Regions from separate parts of the Pseudomonas sp. TE4620 genome, predicted to be linked through region 3. Evidence: predicted binding sites of a transcription regulator. Region 3 holds the regulator's gene; each other region holds the start of a gene.

Region 1 (5,074 bases), 2.9 Mb from region 3:
ACGAAGAGCACGGCGAAGTCTGCCCTGCCAACTGGAAAAAAGGCGACAAGGGCATGACCGCTTCGCCAGAAGGCGTTGCTGCTTACCTGAGCGAGAACGCTGGCAAGCTGTAATTTGCCAGGCATAAAAAAACCGGCCTTGATGGCCGGTTTTTTTATGCGCGGTGCACAGGCTTCAGTCGTTGAAGTCCTGCCAGCCGCCCATTTCCTTCCAGCGGTTGACGATGCCGCAGAACAGCTCGGCAGTCTTCTCGGTGTCGTAACGCGCCGAGTGCGCCTCACGGCCATCGAAGTCGATGTCGGCGCTCTGGCAGGCCCGCGCCAGCACGGTCTGGCCATAGGCAAGGCCGGCCAGGGTGGCGGTGTCGAAGCTTGAGAACGGATGAAACGGGTTGCGCTTCATGTCGTGGCGGGCCACGGCGGCATTGAGGAAGCCCAGGTCGAAGCTGCTGTTGTGGCCGACCAGGATCGCCCGTTTGCAGCCATTGGCCTTGAGCGCCTTGCGCACGCCACGGAAGATGTCGGTCAGTGCCGACTCTTCGCTGACGGCCATGCGCAGCGGGTGATCGAGCTTGATCCCGGTGAACTCCAGAGCCGCTTGCTCGATGTTGGCGCCTTCGAACGGCTCGACGCGGAAGAAATAGGTGTGTTCCGGGAACAGGAAGCCCTTTTCGTCCATGCCGATGGTGACTGCGGCGATTTCCAGCAGGGCGTCGGTGGCGCTGTTGAAACCGCCGGTCTCGACGTCGACCACTACCGGCAGGTAACCGCGAAAGCGTTCAGCCATCGGGTGGCGCGGACCGCCGCCATGACCTTCCTGGTCGTCTTCGTACTGATCTTCGCTCACGCAGTTTCCTCCAGCAGGCGCCAGCGCAGTTGCTCACCGGCGCGCAGCGGGATAACGGTCTGCTCGCCGAACGGCAAGCTGCTTGGGGCGGTCCAGCTGTCGCGGACCAGGGTAATCGTATCGGTGTTGGCCGGTAGGCCATAGAAGCTTGGGCCGTGCAGGCTGGCGAAGCCTTCGAGCTTGTCCAGCGCGTTACGCTGCTCGAATGCCTCGGCGTACAGCTCGATCGCGGCATAGGCGGTGTAGCAGCCGGCACAGCCACAGGCGGCTTCCTTGGCGTGCTGGGCATGGGGCGCCGAGTCGGTACCGAGGAAGAACTTGCTGCTGCCGCTGGTGGCGGCGTCCAGCAAAGCCACCTGGTGGGTGTTGCGCTTGAGGATCGGCAGGCAATAGAAGTGCGGACGAATGCCGCCCACCAGCATGTGGTTGCGGTTGTACAGCAGGTGCTGGGCAGTGATGGTCGCGCCGACGTTGGCCGGGGCCTCGTTGACGAACTGCACGGCTTCGCTGGTGGTGATGTGTTCGAACACCACCTTGAGGGTCGGGAAGCGCTCGACCACACGGCGCAGGTGCTCGTCGATGAACAGCTTCTCGCGGTCGAACACGTCGATCTCGGGGCGCGTTACTTCACCGTGCACCAGCAGTGGCATGCCGACCTCGGCCATGGCTTCGAGCACCGGGAAGATCTTGTCGACACTGGTGACGCCGGAATCGGAGTTGGTCGTCGCGCCGGCTGGATACATCTTGGCGGCATGGACAAAACCGGTGGCCTTGGCCGCGCGGATTTCCTCGGGCTGGGTGCGGTCGGTGAGGTACAGCACCATCAGCGGCTCGAAACGGCTGCCGGCAGGGCGTGCGGCAAGGATGCGCTCACGGTAGGCACCGGCTTGGGCGGCGTTGCGCACCGGTGGTACCAGGTTGGGCATGATGATTGCGCGGGCAAAGGTGCGCGCAACGTCGCCGACGGTATGCGGCAATACAGCGCCATCACGAAGATGGATGTGCCAGTCGTCGGGACGCAGGAGGGTCAGGCGGTCGGACATTGGGGATTCCAGGCGGGTCGAACTCAAGGTGAATGCTACCGGAAAAGCCGGTTACGAGCACTCGCTATCAAGTTTTGCCGCGACCGACCGATAGCGTGCAGGTATACCGTGAAAATCTGTGGAGCCGCCCGTGCGCCAGCGTTATCTAGCCCTGCTCAGTGTGTTTGCCAGCATGCCCGCCATGGCACTCACTTTCCAGACCCGTCTGGAGAACGTCGAGTGGAAGGTCGAAGGCGATCAGTTCGAATGTCGGCTGGTTCAACCCATTGCCGATTTCGGCAGCGGCGAGTTCGTTCGCCGGGCCGGCGAGCAGCCAACTTTCCAGCTGCGCTCAAGCAGTAACGTCCTTGGTGCCGGTTCCGCCACCCTGCTGGCGGCGGCCGCGCCGTGGCAGCCCGGACGTGGCGATATCAACCTGGGCGCGGTGCGCATGGCCCGCAGCGGCGTGCTTTTTACCAGTTCCCAGGGCCAGGCCAGCCGCTTGATCAACGGCCTGCTCGATGGCCGTAGCACCGTGGTGCGCAACTACGCCGGTGAAGCCGGGCGAACCATGGAAGTGCGGGTGTTGCCAGTCAAGTTCAGCAAGGCCTACGGCGACTATCAGGCCTGCGCGGCAAAACTTTTGCCGATGAATTATGACCAGGTGCGTCAGGCGCGGGTCGGCTTTCCGGGCGGCGGCATTGACCTGGATGCCGATGCCCGGGCACGCCTGGACGTGATCCTCGACTTCCTCAAGGCCGACCCCACTGTTAACCATATCGAACTCGACGGCCACTCCGACAACAGCGGCAACCGCCTGACCAACCGCGACCTGTCGCGGCGCCGGGCACTGGCGGTGATGGAGTACCTCAAGGCCCACGGTATTCCCGAAGAGCAGATCACCGTGCGCTTCCATGGCGAGCGTTATCCGCTGGCGCGCAACAACAGCGCAGCCAACCGCGCGCGCAACCGACGGGTGAATATTCAGCTTGATCGGGTTACGCCTGTCGAAAAACCCCTGGAAAAGGCCGTTGAACCTGCAGCCAAACCACCGGCCGCACCTGCTGCCGCAGCCAGTACCGCGAAGCCCGTCGCCACGTCCTGAGGTGCGACCGTCCGTCGCGCTCTCGACAGTTCCTGTCGCTTTGTCGTCACAAGCTGTCGCCCCACTGTAAATTTTGTCGCAAGGCCGGTAGAATCGACGGCTTTCCGTACAACCCCGTGGAGTGATGGCATGGCGGACGTAAAAAAGGTCGTACTGGCGTATTCCGGCGGCCTTGATACTTCGGTGATTCTCAAGTGGCTGCAGGATACCTACAACTGTGAAGTGGTGACCTTCACCGCTGACCTTGGACAAGGCGAAGAGGTCGAACCGGCCCGCGCCAAGGCCCAGGCCATGGGCGTCAAGGAAATCTACATCGATGACCTGCGCGAAGAGTTCGTACGCGACTTCGTGTTCCCGATGTTCCGCGCCAACACCGTCTACGAGGGCGAGTACCTGCTGGGTACTTCCATCGCTCGTCCGCTGATCGCCAAGCGCCTGATCGAAATCGCCAACGAAACCGGCGCCGATGCCATTTCCCATGGTGCCACCGGCAAAGGCAACGACCAGGTCCGTTTCGAACTGGGTGCCTACGCCCTCAAGCCAGGCGTCAAGGTCATCGCGCCATGGCGTGAATGGGACCTGCTGTCCCGTGAAAAACTGATGGACTACGCCGAGAAGCACGGCATCCCGATCGAACGTCACGGCAAGAAGAAGTCGCCGTACTCGATGGACGCCAACCTGCTGCACATCTCGTATGAAGGCGGCGTGCTGGAAGATACCTGGACCGAGCACGAAGAAGACATGTGGCGCTGGACCAAGTCGCCAGAAACCGCTCCGGACGTTCCGACCTACCTGGAACTGACCTACCGCAACGGCGACATCGTTGCTCTGGACGGCGTTGAAATGTCGCCGGCCACGGTGCTGGCCACCCTCAACCGCATCGGCGGCGAGAACGGTATCGGTCGTCTGGACATCGTCGAAAACCGTTACGTCGGCATGAAGTCCCGCGGCTGCTACGAAACCCCGGGCGGCACCATCATGCTGCGCGCCCACCGGGCGATCGAGTCGATCACCCTGGACCGCGAAGTCGCTCACCTCAAAGATGAGCTGATGGTCAAGTACGCCAGCCTGATCTATACCGGCTACTGGTGGAGCCCTGAGCGTCTGATGCTGCAACAGATGATCGACGCTTCGCAGGTCAACGTGAACGGTGTCGTGCGCCTGAAGCTGTACAAAGGCAACGTCATCGTCACCGGCCGCAAGTCCGACGATTCGCTGTTCGACGCCAACATCGCCACCTTCGAAGAAGATGGTGGCGCCTACAACCAGGCCGACGCAGCGGGCTTCATCAAGCTCAATGCCCTGCGCATGCGTATTGCTGCGAACAAGGGCCGCAAGCTGGTCTGAGGCTTGTTGTGCAGAAGAACCCCGGCCTGTGCCGGGGTTTTTTTTGCCTGAACATTAGTGTGCCGGACCATTCAACGGCCGCGTCAGCAACACGGTTTGCCTGCCGCTATCGAGGTTGCACAAAATCCATTTGCTGTCCGGTGCGGGCGGGGATTTGAGTGCGTGCAAGGCGAAGTAGCTTATCAAGTCGGCCGCTGCCGGGCCGCGCAGCGCAATCGTGACGGTAGTGCATCCGCTATTAATGGCGGATGCATTCGCTGTTTCGATTGCTTTCGGAGTTTCTATGGGGCGGTCGGCTGGAGTATCAACCGGACTGGAAGTAACAAGGGCGGGGGCTGGAGACTCAAGAGTAGTTTTTGCATCGGCAGTGTCAGGTGCTGGAATAACGCCTGGTGTCGGTTCGTTCAACTCAGGTGAGTAAAGCGATTTGTAGTTGAAGTTAAGGGTCAGGAAGAACAATACCGTGAGGAAGAACGGAAAGCCCACCAGGAACCAGGTATAAATACCCTGGCTGTCTTCACCCAGAAATGGCAGCGAGGCTAGCGCCGAGGCTTCGATGATGCCGGCGAAAATCGCAATGATCGTCAAAGGGCTTTTCGGCTCGATTTTGCTCATCCAGGATTCCCATGTGCCCACCGGGGCAAGTTCGCAGTGACTGCGAGGTTTACATGGGCTGCGCCATGCCAGGCAGCATGCTGTGTTTCTCGGTTGGGTAATGTGTCCAATACGGACATGTAACGATTATACACAAATT
Region 2 (5,074 bases), 4.0 Mb from region 3:
CTTTCTGCCGGTCAGTGCGGCGGGAATCTTCCAGTCGAATCTGGGTGATGATGCGCAGAGCGAGTACGGCAGCAACGCCAACCGCGACGCCTTCGAACAGGCGCTGGGCAAGCCGGTGCAGGATGAGTTGGCGTTGTATGCCGAAAGTGAGCGGCGCTCGCTGATGGCCTGTGCGCAGGCGCTGGATATGCCTGGGCTTTGAGGGCCTCATCGCGGGTCAAGTCGAGGCGTCGCACCGCCGCTCCTACAAAGTCTGTGGGAGCGGCGGTGCGACGCCTCGACTTGACCCGCGATGGCGTCACCGCCCAACCCGAAACCTGTCCACTTCCTGCCGCAACTGCCCCGCCAACCCCTCAAGCTCACGCGCGGTAGCCGCCAGGTTAGTCGCCACCTCATGCTGCTCGCTGTTGGCCAGGGCAATGCTCTGCAGGTTGCGGCTGAGCACGTTCGCCGTGCTGCTCTGCTCCTGGGTAGCGGTGGTAATGGCGGCAAACTGCTCCCCCGCCGAGCGGCTGCGCTCATCGATCTGCGCCAGCGCTGCGGCAACCTTGGCATTGCGCTCCAGGCCTTCCTGCATCAGGCGGTTGCCCTGCTCCATGGTGCTGATGGCATTGCCGGTTTCCTGCTGGATGCTGCCGATCATCGCCGAGATTTCATCGGTGGCCTGACGGGTGCGCGAGGCCAGGTTGCGCACCTCGTCGGCAACCACGGCAAAGCCCCGGCCCTGCTCACCGGCCCGCGCCGCTTCGATGGCAGCGTTCAAGGCCAGCAGGTTGGTCTGCTCGGCAATCGAGGTGATCACGCCGACGATGCCGCCAATTTCTTCGGAGCGCAGGCCCAGGGTGTCGATCACCGTGGCGGTGCCGGCCAGGGCGCTGGCGATCTGCTCCAGGGACGATGACGCCTGGTCCATCGAGGCACGGCCAATGCGGGTTTGCTGGACATTGTCCTGGGCCATGCGTTCGGTGCTGCCCATGTTCTCGGCGATGTTCATCGAGGTGGCGCTGAACTGCTCGACAGCGCCGGCCATGCTGGTGATTTCGCCAGACTGCTGCTCCATGCCCTCACAGGCCCCGGAGGACATGCCCGACAAGGCCTGGGCGCGGCTGCTGACTTGCTCCGCTGCTGCGCGAATATGCTCGACCATGCTCGCCAGGGCTTCGCCCATCTGGTTGAAACTGTGCGCCAACTGGCCGATTTCGTCATCGCTCGATACCCGCAAGCGCGCCTGCAGGTCACCGGCGCCAAGGGCCTGCGCCTGCTGCAAGAGGTCAGCCAAGGGGCGCAGACGGCGGCGCAACAGCCACAGGGTGGCGGCGACCGCCAGCAACATCGCCAGCAAACTGCCGATGGCCAGGCGCGTGCCGACGCTCCAGGTCACTGCGCGGATTTCCGCCTTCGGCATGCTTGCCACCACCGTCCACGGCCCGCCGGCAAACGCCACGGTCACGCTGAACAGCTCTTCGACGCCGTCATGCCAGAAACGCCCTTCGCCCGCAGTGAACCCGGCAAGCGCCTGCGCCGCCTGACTGTCCGCACGCACACCTGCTGGCGGCACCAACCAGTGCTGCTTGTCGTCGAGCAAGGCCAGTGAACCGGTCTGGCCGATACGAAAACGTCCGAGGTTGGCAAACTGAGCCTTCTGCGCGTCGGTGTAGTCGAAACCGACAAACAGCACCGCGATCACCCGCCCGCTGCCGTCACGCACCGGGGTGTACTGGGTCATGTAGTCGCGCTCGAACAGGTTGGCCCGGCCAACGTAGGCCTGACCGGCTAGCAAGCGCGCGTAGGCCGGATGCTGACGATCCAGCAGGGTGCCAATGGCGCGACTGCCGTCCTGCTTGGTCAGCGAGGTGCTGATGCGAATGAAGTCGTCGCCGCTGCGCACGAACAAGGTGGCAACGCCTGCGGTCATCTGGCGAAAATCATCCACCTGGCGAAAGTCGTTGTTGAGCAGTTGCTCGCCCAGGTACAGCGCGGGCGTGGAAACCCCGGCAACCGTCACCGACTCCCCTGGATGCAGCTGCAAACCGGCAGCAAAGCGCTTCTCGAACAGCCCGCTGAGGCGCTGGGTGCTTTCGCGCAGGGTACTGTGGAAAGTGTCGAGCTGATCGGCGAGCAGGCGCGCTTCACTGGCCAGGTGTTCCTGGCGGGTATTCAGGTTGGCGTTGTCCAGCGAACGCAGGGCAAACAGGGTGCTACCGGTAATCACCACAGCCAGCACGATGGCAAGGGCGATACCGAGTTGCGAGGCAATCCGGGCACGGGGTTGAGACATGGAAGCTCCTGGCAAGAGGGGCCGGGATCGTCCTGATCACGCTGACCGTCCGCATCGATACGGGAATCGAACCATCTAGGCGTGGCTCTGATGCCTCTGCTTCGGCGGCCTGACGCAATACTTGAGCGTGCAACAGGGTTATCCTGCGCAAACGGTCAACTCGCTCCGATAGACGCTGATGTCCCCAGAATTTGAACCTTGGGCAGGTCCATCGAATCCGCCTCGCCCTGCAGGAAGTCGCTCAGACGCCGCAGCCGCTCGCCACCGGGGCGGGTTCGCGGCCAGACCAGGTAGTAATCCAGGCCGCTGGCAACCGCTGTCGGCCACGGCAGGCTCAGGCGGCCCTGGGCGACGTCTTCGGCAACCATCAGCAGGTCGCCCATGGACACTCCATAACCGCGAGCGGCGGCGATCATGCCCAGCTCCAGGGTATCGAATACCTGGCCGCCCTTGAGCGACACCTTGTCGGTGAGGTCCATGCGCGCCAGCCAGCTGCGCCAGTCGCGCTTGTCGGGGGTTGGATGCAGCAGCTCGACACCGGCCAGGCGCCGCTCGTCCCACTGCCCTTCCTTGAGCAGCTCGGGCGCGCCTACCGGGATCAGCAGCTCGGAAAACAGCCGCTTGACCTCCCAGTCCGGCGGAAAGTGACCGTCGCTGAGCAATACCGCGCAGTCGAAAGGCTCATGGTTGAAATCGACATGATCGACATCCATCCAGGCGCTGGTCAGTTGCACTTCGTTGCCCGGCTGCAGGTGGCGAAAGCGACTGAGGCGCGCCAGCAGCCAGCGCATGGTCAGGGTCGAAGGGGCTTTCATGCGCAGGATGTCGTCTTCACTGCGCAGGGTGTTGCAGGCCCGCTCCAGCGCGGTAAAGCCTTCGCGCACCCCTGGCAACAGCAAACGCGCCGCTTCGCTGAGTTGCAAGCTGCGGCCATTGCGCACGAACAAACGGCAGGCAAAGTGCTCTTCAAGGGTGCGGATGTGCCGGCTGACGGCACTCTGGGTTATCGATAACTCATCTGCGGCGCGGGTGAACGAGCTATGCCGGGCCGCCGCTTCGAAGGCCCGCAGTGCATACAGAGGCGGTAAACGGCGAGACATGGCGGCGGGCTCCGGGTTATCCACAGGCAATCGACTGGATCATACTCCCATGAGTTTTAATCATGCCAACCATCGCTATTATCCTTTTGTGGATAACCGCACCAAGCCTCAGACTTTCACGCTTTGAATCTATCGCGTAAGAAAAGGACGACTCCATGCAGGCTGCGCCTACCCAAGAACTCAAGGCTTTGCTGCGCCTGGCCGGGCCGCTGATTGCCTCGCAGTTGGCGCACATGCTGATGGTGCTCACCGACACTCTGATGATGGCCCGCATCAGCCCGCAGGCCCTGGCCGGTGGCGGCCTGGGCGCGGCGAGCTATTCGTTCGTGTCGATCTTTTGCCTGGGCGTGATCGCCGCCGTCGGCACCCTGGTGGCGATTCGCAAGGGTGCTGGCGACATCGCCGGCGCCACCCGCCTGACCCAGGCCGGGTTGTGGCTGGCCTGGGTCATGGCCCTGGTGGCGGCTTTGGCGCTGTGGAACCTGGAGCCGGTACTGCTATTGCTCGGCCAGAGCCCGAACAACGTCGAGGCGGCCGCGCAGTTCCTGCTGCTGCTGCCCTTCGCCCTGCCCGGCTACCTGAGTTTCATGGCCCTGCGCGGCTTTACCAGCGCCATTGGCCGCTCGACGCCGGTGATGGTCATCAGCCTGATCGGCACGGTGGCCAACTTCCTGCTCAACTATGCGCTGATCGAAGGCATGTTCGGCCTGCCGAAGCTGGGCCTGGTGGGCATCGGCCTGGTGACCGCAATCGTTGCCAACTGCATGGCCGTGGCCATGGCGCTGTATATCCGCTGGCACCCGGCCTATGCACCCTACCCGATTCGCCAGGGCCTGAGCCGCCCGTCATGGCCAGCCCTGCGTGAGCTGTGGCGCCTGGGCCTGCCGATTGGCGGCACCTACACCGTCGAGGTCGGCCTGTTCGCCTTCGCCGCGCTGTGCATGGGCGTGCTCGGCAGCACCGAGCTTGCCGCGCACCAGATCGCCCTGCAGATCGTCTCTACCGCATTCATGATTCCGGCCGGCCTGTCGTACGCCGTGACCATGCGTGTAGGGCTCTATTACGGCGCCGACAACCTGTTGGGGGCACGGCATGCCGGCCGCGTGGGTATCGGTTTTGGCGCGGCGATGATGCTGATGTTCGCCATCCTCTTCTGGCTGCTGCCAGACCCGCTGGTGGGGCTGTTCCTCGACCACGGTGACCCGGCCTTTGCCGACATCATCCAGCTGGCGGTAAGCCTGTTGATGGTCGCCGCCTGGTTCGAGCTGTTTGACGGCGTGCAGACCATTGCCATGGGCTCGATCCGAGGCCTCAAGGATGCCAAGACCACCTTCCTGGTCGGGCTGTTCTGTTACTGGGTGATCGGTGCACCGGCGGCCTGGCTGCTGGCCTTCAACCTCGGCCTGGGCGCGGTAGGCGTGTGGTGGGGGCTGGCGCTGGGCCTGGCGTGTGCGGCGGTGAGCCTGACCCTGGCATTCGAATGGCGGATGAAGCGCTTGCTGGGCAGTGCCGCTGGGGTGAACAAGGTGACTGCTTCAGTGGTTTGAAGGGCCCCATCGCGGGTCAAGCCCGCTCCTACATGACCCGCGATGCTGCTTGCTGCGCCGGCCCGCGCAGCAAATACTCCATCAACTCATCAATCGGCAATGGCCGGCTGATCAGAAACCCCTGCACCTGATCGCAATCGAAACTGCGC
Region 3 (5,074 bases):
GCGGTGTCGAGCTGACGGCTGCGCTGGACTACAAGCTGTCCGCCCTGGCGCCACGGGTGCCGAATGTCGAGCTCGAAGACGAGCTGCGCAAGACCCAGTCGCGCATCGTCACCGCCCAGGCCGAGTTGAGCAGCCGTAGCGAGAGCGAAGATGGCAATCGCCAGCTGTTTGCCGGCTTGCCGCTGACCGCTTCCGAGCCGCTGGTCGACCCGCAGGTCGAAGCGCCGGCCGTGCCTGCTGCACCGGCCGCGGCACCTATCGACCCGCGCCTGTTCGACTCGATGCGCTCGGAGCTCTCGGGCCTGCGCGAACTGCTTGAAGTACAGCTCGGCTCGCTGGCCTGGAGCCAGTTGCAGGGCAACAAGCCGCAGCAGGCCAACCTCTGGCGCCGCCTGCAGCGCATCGGCCTGTCCGGGCCGATTGCCCGCGAACTGCTCGAGCTGACCACCGAAATCGAAGAGCCGCGTCATGCCTGGCGCATGCTCCTGGCGCACCTGGCGCGGATGATCCAGGTGCCGGAAATCGAACCGATCGAAGAAGGCGGTGTCATTGCCATGGTCGGTCCGGCCGGCATGGGCAAGACCACCACCCTGGCCAAGCTCGCCGCGCGCTACGTGCTCAAGTACGGCGCGCAGAACCTGGCCCTGGTGAGCATGGACAGCTTCCGTATCGGCGCCCAGGAGCAGCTCAAGACCCTGGGGCGGATCCTCAACGTTTCGGTTACTCACGTCGACCCGGGCCAGTCGCTGGCCCAGGCCCTCGACCCGCTGCTGCGCAAGCGCGTGGTACTGATCGATACCGCCGGCCTGCAAGCCAGCGACCCGGCGCTGCGCATGCAGCTGGAAACCCTTGCCGGGCGCGGGATTCAGGCCAAGAATTACCTGGTACTGGCAACCACCAGCCAGAAACAGGTGCTGACCGCCGCCTACCACAGCTACAAGCGCTGCGGCCTGGCCGGTTGCATCCTGACCAAGCTAGATGAAACCGCCAGCCTCGGCGAAGTATTGAGCCTGGCAATCAGTCACGAACTGCCGGTGGCCTATCTTACCGATGGCCCGCGCATTCCTGACGACCTGCACCTGCCGCGCCGGCACCAGTTGGTCAGCCGCGCAGTGAGCGTGCAGATGCAGGACGAGCCCAGCGAAGAGGCCATGGCCGACATGTTCGCTGATCTCTACCACAGCTCCGGCAAACGCGTGGGCTGAGGGGAATATGATTACGTTGCAAAGTACCTACATCAATGGTCTGCCAGGCATTTTTCAGGTGTTGAAAGCGCAGCCCAGTCATGTGGCCTCGGTCTAAGTAAGACAAGGTAAAGAACAAACATGGGTAGCATGCATCCCGTACAGGTGATCGCCGTGACCGGCGGCAAAGGTGGCGTTGGCAAGACTAACGTGTCAGTGAACCTGTCATTGGCGCTGGCTGAGCTTGGCCGTCGGGTCATGCTGCTGGACGCCGACCTGGGCCTGGCCAACGTTGATGTGCTGCTGGGCCTGACGCCCAAGCGCACCCTGGCCGATGTCATTGAAGGCCGTTGCGAACTGCGCGACGTGCTGCTGCAAGGCCCCGGCGGTGTGCGCATCGTGCCGGCGGCCTCGGGCACGCAGAGCATGGTGCACCTGGCTCCGGCCCAGCACGCCGGCCTGATCCAGGCCTTCAGCGAGATCGGCGACAACCTCGATGTGCTGGTGATCGACACCGCTGCAGGTATCGGTGACTCGGTAGTCAGTTTTGTCCGCGCCGCCCAGGAAGTGCTGCTGGTGGTGTGCGACGAGCCCACTTCGATCACTGACGCCTACGCGCTGATCAAGCTGCTCAACCGCGATTACGGCATGAACCGCTTCCGCGTCCTCGCCAACATGGCCCAGAGCCCTCAGGAAGGGCGCAACCTGTTCGCCAAGTTGACCAAGGTCACTGATCGCTTCCTCGATGTCGCCCTACAATACGTCGGTGCGGTGCCTTACGACGAATGTGTGCGCAAGGCGGTGCAGAAGCAGCGAGCGGTCTATGAAGCCTTCCCGCGTTCCAAGTGCGCGCTGGCATTCAAGGCCATTGCCCAGAAGGTCGATAGCTGGCCGCTGCCTGCCAACCCACGGGGGCACCTGGAGTTCTTCGTCGAGCGCCTGGTGCAACCGACGAGTGCGGGTCCGGTGCTATGAACGCCAGTGGTTATCGGATGTACAGCAAGGCTTCGCGTGACGCCCAGTACGAACTGATCGAGCGTTACGCGCCGCTGGTCAAGCGCATCGCCTACCACTTGCTGGCACGTCTGCCGGCCAGTGTGCAGGTGGAGGACCTGATCCAGGCCGGGATGATCGGCCTGCTCGAAGTCGCCAACAAGTATGACGCCAGCAAGGGGGCCAGTTTCGAGACCTACGCCGGCATCCGCATCCGTGGCGCCATGCTCGATGAAGTGCGCAAGGGCGACTGGGCGCCGCGTTCGGTACACCGCAATACCCGCATGGTCAGTGACGCGATTCGTGCAATTGAAGCAAAAACCGGCCGTGACGCTAAAGATCACGAGGTTGCTGCCGAACTTCAATTGAGTCTCGATGATTATTACGGGATTTTGAATGACACCCTGGGCAGCCGCCTGTTCAGTTTCGACGACCTGTTGCAGGACGGCGAACATGAAGGCCTGCACGAGGACGGTGCCAGTGCCCAGCTCGAGCCTTCGCGCGATCTGGAAGACGAGCGTTTTCAGGCAGCCCTGGCCGATGCCATCGCCAACCTGCCGGAACGCGAGCGTCTGGTCCTGGCGCTGTACTACGACGAAGAGCTCAACCTCAAGGAGATCGGTGAGGTCCTGGGGGTGAGCGAGTCGCGTGTCAGCCAGTTGCACAGCCAGTGCGCGGCACGTTTGCGTGGTCGCCTGGGGGAATGGCGGGCGCGTTGAACGCAGGTTCGATGCAGTCGTGAAATGTAGTGCCGAATTGATTGAATGCGCGTTCCGCGCTGAACGCGTTAAAGACTGCTTGGAGGTCTAATTGAACAAAGACATGAAAATCCTCATCGTGGACGACTTTTCGACGATGCGGCGGATCATCAAGAACCTGTTGCGTGATCTGGGCTTTACCAACACCCAGGAAGCCGACGACGGCAACACCGCACTGCCGATGCTCGAAAGCGGTCATTTCGACTTTCTGGTGACCGACTGGAACATGCCTGGCATGTCCGGTATCGACCTGCTGCGCAAAGTGCGTGCCGATGAGCGCCTCAAGCACCTGCCGGTGCTGATGGTGACTGCCGAAGCCAAGCGCGAGCAGATCATCGAAGCCGCCCAGGCCGGGGTCAACGGCTACGTGGTCAAGCCGTTCACCGCCCAGGTGCTGAAAGAAAAGATCGAAAAGATCTTCGAGCGCGTCAATAGCTGAGGTACGCCACGGGGGCGCTATGGAGCAAACACAATCATCCTTGGGCGAGTTTGAGTCGACACTCAAGAAACACGCCCGGGAACTGGTCGACAGCCTTGAACGAGGCAAGTTCGGCGACGCGGTGCAACTGATCCATCAGCTGAACCAGACCCGTGACCTTGGCCTGTATCAGGAAGTCGGCAAACTCACCCGCGAGCTGCACAGCGCGATCGTCAGTTTCCAGATCGACCCGCACATGCCGCAAGCCGAGGAAGTGTCGCAGATCACCGATGCGACCGAACGCCTGTCCTACGTGGTCAAGCTGACCGAGGGCGCGGCCAACCGCACCATGGACCTGGTCGAAGCCAGCACGCCGGTACTCAACGAACTGAGCGACGAGGCCAAGGCGCTGAGTGTCGACTGGCAGCGCTTCATGCGCCGCGAAGTGGCGGCACCGGAGTTCCGTGAGCTGGCCAAGCGTGTCGACAGTTTCCTGACGCGCAGCGAGGAGGGCAACCGCAAGGTCGCCAGCCACCTCAATGACATTCTTCTGGCTCAGGACTACCAAGACCTGACCGGCCAGGTGATCAAACGCGTCACGGCGCTGGTCACCGAAGTAGAAAGCAATCTGCTCAAGCTCGTGCTGATGGCAAGTCAAGTTGACCGTTTTGCCGGTATCGAACATGACCACCAGCAGCTGCGCGCTGAAAAAGATCAAGAAAAACATCCGACTCGGGGTGAAGGTCCGCAGATTCATGCCGATAAGCGTGAAGACGTTGTGTCCGGTCAGGACGATGTCGACGATCTGCTGTCCAGTCTGGGTTTTTAGGGAGCACGTTTAATGAGCTTCGGCGCCGATGAAGAAATCCTTCAGGATTTCCTGGTAGAAGCCGGCGAAATTCTTGAGCAACTGTCCGAGCAATTGGTCGAGCTGGAAAGCCGACCGGATGATGCCGACCTGCTCAATGCGATCTTTCGCGGTTTTCACACTGTAAAAGGGGGCGCCGGCTTCCTCCAGCTCAACGAGCTGGTGGAGTGCTGCCATATCGCCGAAAACGTGTTCGACATCCTGCGCAAGGGTGCCCGACGCGTCGACTCCGAACTGATGGACGTGGTCCTGGAAGCCCTGGACACGGTCAACAGCATGTTCGGCCAGGTTCGCGAGCGCAGCGACATCACCCCGGCGACCCCAGAGCTGCTGGCGGCGCTGTCGCGCCTGGCCGAGCCTGCCGGGGAAGACGAAGCACCAGCCCCTGCCGCTGAGCCCGAGGTGCTTGAAGCACCGGCGGCCGAGGCCGAGGCGGACATCACCGACACCGAATTCGAGCAACTGCTCGACTCGCTCAATGCAGTCAAGGCCGAGGCACAAGCCCAGGACGCCGAGCCTGCCGGTGACGAAATCACCGACGCCGAGTTCGAGTCGCTGCTTGACCAGTTGCACGGCAAGGGCCAGTTCGCCGCCGACAACCTCGGCGGCGCGGCTGAAGCACCGGCTGTTGCAGCTGCCGCTGGCGATGTCAGTGGCGACATCACCGACGATGAATTCGAAGCGCTGCTCGACCAGTTGCACGGCAAGGGTACTTTTGCCGTCGATGCACTGCCGGGCGCTGCTGCCGCGCCTGTGGAAGCCTGCGCGCCTGCCGCGGCTGGCGATCACATCTCCGAGCACGAGTTCGAAGCGCTGCTCGACGAACTGCACGGCAAGGGCAAGTTTGCGCCGG

The links. Region 3 encodes FliA, which starts transcription of late flagellar genes. Its sites were predicted from a motif close to CTAAAGTTTNNNNNNNNNNNGCCGNTAA; they were not measured.
Region 1: ACZ9A3_RS17760 (flagellar protein MotY) is a predicted target of FliA. The motif match lies at 1,956-1,983, and genes of this name have one in related genera.
Region 2: ACZ9A3_RS23070 (methyl-accepting chemotaxis protein) is a predicted target of FliA. The motif match lies at 2,377-2,404, and genes of this name have one in related genera.

Annotation. Positions count from the first base shown of each region.
Region 1 covers NZ_JBWBQO010000001.1:3,831,782-3,836,855, reverse strand. Annotated here, with positions in the region: gene ACZ9A3_RS17775 (peroxiredoxin) at 1-113, shown strand, start outside; gene rnt (ribonuclease T) at 175-786, opposite strand; gene pyrC (dihydroorotase) at 843-1,889, opposite strand; gene ACZ9A3_RS17760 (flagellar protein MotY) at 2,020-2,973, shown strand; gene ACZ9A3_RS17755 (argininosuccinate synthase) at 3,103-4,320, shown strand; gene ACZ9A3_RS17750 (hypothetical protein) at 4,375-4,935, opposite strand.
Region 2 covers NZ_JBWBQO010000001.1:4,954,879-4,959,952, forward strand. Annotated here, with positions in the region: gene hglS (2-oxoadipate dioxygenase/decarboxylase HglS) at 1-202, shown strand, start outside; gene ACZ9A3_RS23070 (methyl-accepting chemotaxis protein) at 299-2,278, opposite strand; gene ACZ9A3_RS23075 (LysR substrate-binding domain-containing protein) at 2,434-3,378, opposite strand; gene ACZ9A3_RS23080 (NorM family multidrug efflux MATE transporter) at 3,534-4,925, shown strand; gene ACZ9A3_RS23085 (putative bifunctional diguanylate cyclase/phosphodiesterase) at 4,954-5,074, opposite strand, start outside.
Region 3 covers NZ_JBWBQO010000001.1:978,493-983,566, forward strand. Annotated here, with positions in the region: gene flhF (flagellar biosynthesis protein FlhF) at 1-1,205, shown strand, start outside; gene fleN (flagellar synthesis regulator FleN) at 1,326-2,159, shown strand; gene fliA (RNA polymerase sigma factor FliA) at 2,156-2,896, shown strand; gene ACZ9A3_RS04695 (chemotaxis response regulator CheY) at 3,000-3,374, shown strand; gene ACZ9A3_RS04700 (protein phosphatase CheZ) at 3,394-4,182, shown strand; gene ACZ9A3_RS04705 (chemotaxis protein CheA) at 4,195-5,074, shown strand, end outside.